DNA from 3 places in the Cellulomonas sp. zg-ZUI22 genome. Region 2 is predicted to be linked to each of the others. Evidence: riboswitches for the same ligand, from Rfam matches in the RefSeq annotation. Region 2 holds a riboswitch; each other region holds the start of a gene.
The links. Region 2 has a riboswitch for S-adenosylmethionine ahead of J1G43_RS03145 (hypothetical protein). Riboswitches for the same ligand answer to the same signal wherever they lie in the genome.
Positions count from the first base shown of each region.

Region 1: linked by a shared signal. The riboswitch ahead of J1G43_RS00800 (methylenetetrahydrofolate reductase) and the one ahead of J1G43_RS03145 (hypothetical protein) in region 2 are both predicted to bind S-adenosylmethionine.
Region 3: linked by a shared signal. The riboswitch ahead of J1G43_RS05025 (rhodanese-like domain-containing protein) and the one ahead of J1G43_RS03145 (hypothetical protein) in region 2 are both predicted to bind S-adenosylmethionine.

Region 1 is NZ_JAFMUZ010000001.1:168,834-171,083, forward strand. It holds gene J1G43_RS00790 (DNA-3-methyladenine glycosylase I) at 1-471, shown strand, start outside; gene J1G43_RS00795 (hypothetical protein) at 523-735, shown strand; SAM riboswitch class I at 858-964, shown strand; gene J1G43_RS00800 (methylenetetrahydrofolate reductase) at 1,029-2,144, shown strand; gene metE (5-methyltetrahydropteroyltriglutamate--homocysteine S-methyltransferase) at 2,141-2,250, shown strand, end outside.
Region 2 is NZ_JAFMUZ010000001.1:683,213-685,462, forward strand. It holds gene J1G43_RS03140 (ADP-ribosylglycohydrolase family protein) at 1-911, shown strand, start outside; SAM riboswitch class IV at 997-1,109, shown strand; gene J1G43_RS03145 (hypothetical protein) at 1,124-1,801, shown strand; gene J1G43_RS03150 (hypothetical protein) at 1,879-2,250, opposite strand, start outside.
Region 3 is NZ_JAFMUZ010000001.1:1,110,325-1,112,574, forward strand. It holds gene J1G43_RS05020 (O-succinylhomoserine sulfhydrylase) at 1-684, opposite strand, end outside; gene J1G43_RS05025 (rhodanese-like domain-containing protein) at 708-1,151, opposite strand; SAM riboswitch class I at 1,156-1,253, opposite strand; gene J1G43_RS05030 (GNAT family N-acetyltransferase) at 1,353-1,922, shown strand; SAM riboswitch class IV at 1,979-2,092, shown strand; gene J1G43_RS05035 (aminotransferase class V-fold PLP-dependent enzyme) at 2,128-2,250, shown strand, end outside.

The DNA of each region.
Region 1 (2,250 bases), 510 kb from region 2:
TTCCAGTCCGGGCTCGCCTGGATCACGATCCTGCGCAAGCGGCCCGCCTTCCGGGAGGCGTTCGCCGGGTTCGACCCCGAGGCGGTGGCCCGGTTCGGCGAGGACGACGTCGAGCGGCTGCTCGCCGACGTCGGGATCGTGCGCAACCGCGCCAAGATCGAGGCGACCGTCGCCAACGCGCGCGCCGTGCTCGCGCTGCACGCGTCCGGGCGCACCCTCGACGAGCTGCTGTGGTCGTACGCGCCCGGGCCGCGGCCGCGGCCCCGCACGTTCGCGGACGTGCCGTCCAGCACGCCGGACTCCGCCGCGCTGGCCAAGGAGCTCAAGAGCCACGGGTTTCGGTTCGTCGGCCCGACCACCGCGTACGCGGCGATGCAGGCGTGCGGGGTGGTGGACGACCACCTCGAGGGCTGCGTCGTGGTGCGGCGGGGGGCGGCCGCCGCGACGGGCGCCGATACTCCCCCAGGGTGACAGCGCGCCCACGGGCTCGGCACGGGCCCACCTCGCGGCTAGTGTGCCCGCATGGCGGAGGATCGGGAGCTCGACGGGCGGTACGCGGCCGTACGGGCCGCGCACGACGCGTGGCTGAGCGAGGACGACGCGGACGCCGTGGTGCTCGAGGCCGTCCAGCACGGTCTGCTGGCGGTCCCCGTCCTGGTCCCCACCTCGTCCCCGGGGCTGCCGCACCAGCGCACGAGCCGGGAGGGCTCGGTCCTGCAGCGTCGGCGCCGCTGACCTGCAGGGGGCCGGCGAGCGCCGCCGTCGACGACCGCCCGCGACGCCTGCGGGCCGGACGAGGGCGTCTCACATTCCGAGTAGCGCTGTCCGCCATCCGGGCACAGGCGTACGATCCTCGGCGACCATCCAGAGCGGCTGAGAGACCTGGCTCGACGACGCCGCAGCAACCCCCCTCCTCGCGAGGGTGTGGGTGCTTCCGCCAGGAACGATGGAGTGACGATGAGCGTGCGCGACCGTGCCACCGACCCCTCGTGCGGGGCGTCCCACCCGACAGCTGCGCGTCCGGCGCGATGAGCGTCGTGGCCGAGATCCCGACCACCGCCCCGCCGACGAGCTCCGCGGCGGCGTCCGGGCCGGCGTCGGCGGCGCCGGAGCCCTCCCGCGCCGCACGGCGTCGGACCGACCCGGCGGGCGCCCTGGACCGCCCCACGGTCTCCTTCGAGCTGTTCCCCCCGCGCAACCCGGACGCCGCCCCCCGGCTCTGGGCGACCGTGCGCGAGCTCGAGTCCGTCGAGCCCGACTTCGTGTCGGTCACCTACGGGGCGTCGGGCCACACGCGGCAGACCACGCGAGCGTTCGTCCGCCGGCTGCTGCGCGAGACGTCGCTCAACCCGATCGCCCACCTGACCTGCGTCGGGACCTCGCGCGACGAGGTGACCACGATCGTCGAGGAGTTCCTCGACGAGGGCGTGCGCTCCTTCCTCGCGCTGCGCGGCGACCCGCCCGCGGGCGAGCCGGACTGGCGGCCGCACCCGCAGGGCGTGCACACCGCCGCCGAGCTCGTCGAGCTGCTGCGCGAGATCGAGCGCCGCCGGTGCGGCCGCAGCGCCGCACAGGCCGTGCGCGCCCGCGTCCGCCCGCTGTCCGTGGCGGTCGCGGCGTTCCCCCGCGGCAACCACGCCACCGGCGGCACCCGCGCCCAGGACGTCCAGGCGCTGCTGGCCAAGCAGGAGGCGGGCGCGGACTTCGCGATCTCGCAGGTCTTCTTCGACGCCGAGGCCTACCTGGGCCTGGTCGCCGAGGCCCGCACCGCGGGCGTCACGATCCCGATCGTGCCGGGCATCATCCCGACCACCGACCCCGCGCGGCTGCACCGCGTCCAGGAGCTCACGGGCGTCCCCGTGCCCGACCGTCTCCTCGACCTGCTCGGCTCCACCGACGACCCCGTCGAGCGGCACCGCCGCGGCACGCGGGCCGGCGTCGACCTGGTCAACCGGGTCCTCGACGGCGGTGCGCCCGGCGTCCACGTCTACACCTTCAACAAGCACGAGGCGGCGCTCGACCTGCTCGACGGCGCCGACCTCGTCGGCGGCCGCCGCAGCACCGTCGCCGCCCACGACCTCACCGCGCCCGACGGCACCCCCGCCGACGCGACCACGACGACACCGCGAGGAACCCTGTCATGACCGACACCACGCCCGCGCCGGCGACCCCGGCCTTCCCCGCAGGCTCCGTCCTCGGCTACCCGCGCATCGGCCCGCGCCGCGAGCTCAAGAAGGCCCTCGAGGCGTT
Region 2 (2,250 bases):
TGCTCGGCTCCGCCGCGGGCGACGCCCTGGGCGCCGGCTACGAGTTCGGTCCGCCGCTGCCCGACGACCAGCCTGTCCACATGGCCGGGGGCGGCAGCTTCGACTGGGAGCCGGGGGAGTGGACCGACGACACGTCCATGGCCGTGCCGATCGCGCAGGTGCTGGCCGACGGCGGCTCGCTCGCCGACGAGGCGTGCCTCGACCGGATCGTCGCCGCGTGGGCGGAGTGGGCGCTGACCGCCACGGACATCGGGGTGCAGACCAGCACCCTGCTCGACGCCCTGCCGGAGCCCACCGCCGCAGCGGCCCGTCGGCAGTCCGCTGAGCACTATGCCGCCAACCCCCGGCACGCGGGTGGCAACGGCACGCTCATGCGCACCGGCCCCGTGGCGCTCGGGTACCTCGGCGACGGTCGGGAGGAGGCGCTCGCGGCGGCCGCGCGCGCCGTCTCCGACCTCACGCACGGCGACCCCGACGCCGGGGACGCGTGCGTGCTGTGGTCGCTGGCGGTGCGGCACGCGGTGCGCGAGGGCGTCGTCGACCTGACGGCGCAGCTCACGTGGCTCCCGGCGGACCGGCGGGCACGGTGGGCGGCCGTCATCGCCGAGGCGGAGGAGTTGCAGCCGGCGGACTTCGCCAAGAACGGGTGGGTGGTGCAGGCGCTGCAGGGCGCCTGGTCGGCCCTGCACCACGGCGCGGACCTCGTCGACGTCCTGGAGCGCGCCGTGCGCGGGGGACGTGACACCGACACGGTCGCGGCGATCGCCGGTGCGCTCGCCGGTGCGGCGCACGGCGCCGCGGCTGTGCCCGCCGAGTGGCGGCAGAAGCTGCACGGATGGCCGGGCCTCGACGCCGACGACCTGGCCGACCTGGCCGTGCGCGCGGTGGGCGGTGGCCCGGGCGCAGCCTGAGGGAGCCGGGCCGTCAGCTGGTGACGACGGTCTGGATCTCCCCGACGGGCCGGTGATGTCAGCCCTTGCCGCTACCGTGGGCCCCGATCACGAAGCTCGGCCACAAGCCCTCCGGCAGGCCGACTGGCAACCGCGCAGAGCGCACGGTGCCCCCGGAGGAAGATCCGCCCGCGCCGCCGGCACGGGAAGACGCTCGACCTCCGGGAGAACCCGTGTCCGACCTCGCTCTCGATCCCCCCACCCACGTGGTGTGCGTGTCCACCTCACCGGGCCACGTCGTCCAGCCGGAGCTCGTCGCCCGCGCCGTCGCCGCCTCCGGGACGCCCTGGCGGCTCACGGTCGTGGGGCCGCACCGCATCGGCCTCGAGCACGCCTCCGGTGCCACCGCGACCTGGTGGCTGCACGACCACGCACCGTTCGTCGCCCACCTGCGCACCGACGACCCGACCGTGTGGGTGCACGACGACCTCGGGGTGGTGCGCGTGGGGGACCGGTACGTCGCCGTGGCGTCACGCGAGGAGCGGACACCGTGCCTGCGGACGCTGCAGCGACGTCCCGGGCGCACGGTGGCATGGCAGGTCGCCTCGCTGCAGCCCGAGGAGGGCGCCGACGACGGGCGGCCGATCCCGCCGCACACCGCGACGCTCTACCACCTGGACCCGCCGCTGCGGCACGGGCGCGGCCCCGACGCCGCGCCGGTCGACTGGGTGCTCGTGCTGGCCTACCAGTACCGGGGGCGGGGGGTCACGGCGATCCACCACGCCGACGCGACCGGACGGGTCCTGTCCGACGTGCTGCTGCCCGGCAGCACCATCGACGCCGCGGACGACGCCACGGCGCTGAGCGGCATCGGGTACGAGATCGCGCTGCCTCCGGGTCTCGAGGCCTGAGGTGATCGCCGGACGGCGCCGCGCCCCTGGCCCCGGGGCGGCGTCGTCCGGCGGTGCCGGGACGTCCCGGCCGACGATCACCCCGGGACGAGCTGCCCGAGCAGCGCCTCGAGCTCGACCCGTACCGTCGTGATCCGCGTCTGCTCCGCGAGGATCTCCTCATCCGTGGCCCGCAGCGCCTCCGTGCGGGCGGCGAGCTCCGCCTCGTCCCGGGCGAGCAGGGCGCGCGCATCGGCCAGCAGCTCGTCGGCCGGCGCCTGCGGCAGCGTGGTGCCGTCGCGCCACGTCCACGACAGCAGCGACCGCGCGCGCTGGGAGGCCGGCAGCGACGCGAGGCGCGCCTCCTCCTCCTCGATCGTCGCGCGGTACTGCGCGAGCTCGTCGGTGTCCGCGTCGAGCTCCATCGTGGCCCTGACCTGCTCCATCTGACGGCCCTCGAACGTCGCCAG
Region 3 (2,250 bases), 430 kb from region 2:
CACCCGCCCCTGACCGTCGATGTGCTTCGTGGCGGAGTAGACCACCACGTCGGCGCCGTGCTCCAGCGGGCGGGAGAAGACCGGCGTCGCGAAGACGTTGTCGACGACGACGGTCGCCCCGGCCGCGTGCGCCAGGCGGCTGACGGCAGCGATGTCGACGAGGTCCTGCATCGGGTTCGACGGCGTCTCGAAGAACACGACGTCCGCGGGCGTCGCGAGGGCCTGCTCCCACTGCTCGGGCACGTGGCCGTCGACGTAGTCGGTCCGCACGCCCCACTTCGCGAGGATCTCGTCGAGGATGACCACCGAGGAGCCGAACAGCGCCCGCGCCGCCACGACCCGGGAGCCGGACCGGACGAGCGCGGCGAGCGCCGTGAAGACGGCGGACATCCCCGTGGCCGTCGCGTAGCACGCCTCCGCGCCCTCGAGCAGCCGCAGCCGCTCCTCGAACGTCGCGACGGTCGGGTTGCCGTAGCGCGAGTACAGGAACCGGTCGACCTCGCCCGCGAACCCGGCCTCGGCCTGCGCGGCGGTGGCGTAGGTGTAGCCCTGCGTGAGGAACACGGCCTCCGACATCTCGCCGAACCCGCTGCGCACCAGCCCGCCGCGCACGGCGAGGGTGTCGGGGCGCAGGGTCCCGCGGTCGAGGCGGTGGTCGTCCCAGTCGCCCGGGCCGGGCGGCAGGTCGGGCGGCAGGTCGGGCGTGCTCACGGCTGGAGCCACGGCAGGCCGGCGGCACGCCAGCCCGTGTGCCCGCGGTGACCGTCGGGGCCGGTCGGGCCCTCGAAGCCCTCCAGGACGTTGTACGCCGGGCCGTAGCCCGCGGCCGTCGCCGCCTGCGCGGCGCCGATCGACCGCTGCCCCGACCGGCACAGGAACACGACGGGGCGCTCGTCGCCCGGCGCGACGCCCGCCGCCGAGAGCTGGTCGAGGAACGCGGCGTTCGGCCGCCCCGAGGGGTAGGAGACCCACTCCACCAGTGCCGCCTGGCGGCCGAGGCCGCGCAGGTCCGGCACGCCGACGTAGCGCCACTCGGCGTCCGTGCGGACGTCGACGAGGACGGCGTCGTCGCGCTCGGCGAGCAGGTCCCAGGCCTCGGTGGGGGTGAGGTCCCCGGCGTACCCGGGTGCGGGACGTGGCTGCACGGTCATGGTCCTCCCATCGTCTCTGGCGGTAGCACCCTCGGCCACGGTCGCCCGTGCGGGTTGCTGCGGCGTCGTCGAGCCAGATCTCTCGGCCGCTCTGGATGGTCGCCGCGATGCTACGCCAGGGTGCGTCGCCACCGGCAGGGCGTCTCACGCACGCCCCGCCGCGGTGCGACGGGGCCGCGGGCCGTGCCAGGGTGGTGCGCGATGGACGCCCCCGAGGACCTCGTGCTGCGACCCGTGACCCCTGATGACGTGCCGGCGCTGACGCGTCTGCTGCACGACGCGTACGCGGACCTCGCCGCGCGCGGCCTGAACTTCACGGGTGCCACCCAGGACGAGGCGACGACCGCCCGGCGCAGCCTCGGTGTGGGCGCCTCGTGGGTGCTGGTCGACGCGGCCGGCGGCCTCGCGGGCACCATCACCGCGACCAGCCCTCCTGGCCGCGGCATCAAGGCGCTCACCGACCTGGCGCTCGAGCCGGACCGCGTCTGGCTCAACCAGCTCGCCGTCCGTCCGGACCTGCGGGCGCGAGGGCTGGCGACGTACCTGTGGGGCGTGCTGCGCGAGTGGTCCCTCGCGCGCGGCATGCGGTCGGTGGGCCTGGACACGGCGGAGCCCGCTGCGCCGCTGCGCGCGATGTACCGGCGGTGGGGCTTCGTCGACGCCGACGTCGTGCAGTGGCCCGGCAAGACGTACCGCAGCGTGGTGATGCTGCACAGCCTGGAGCGCGCGCCGCGAGGTACGGAAGGTGAGACGGCGCGTCTCGCATCCTGAGAGCGGCGGCGTGGTGCCGTTGACATGCCCGCGCCGGGCGGCCGATCCTCGACACAGGTCATGAGCGCCAGCGACAAGCCCCGGCTCGCTGGCCGGCAACCCTCCTCCGCGGTGGGGTGCCCCGGGTGACGACCTGGCCGCGCGCCGTTCGGCGCCGGCAAGCGCGGGGCCCTCGGCGGTCCCCGGACCGTTCCGGAGGAGCACCATGACCACGATCACCGAGCTGTTCGCGTGTGCCGACGAGGCGTCGGGCACCGCGGCCCCCGGACCGCGCAGCGGGGACGCGCCGCTGCTGCCGGTCGTCGGCGCGTCGACCACCGTCCCGCTC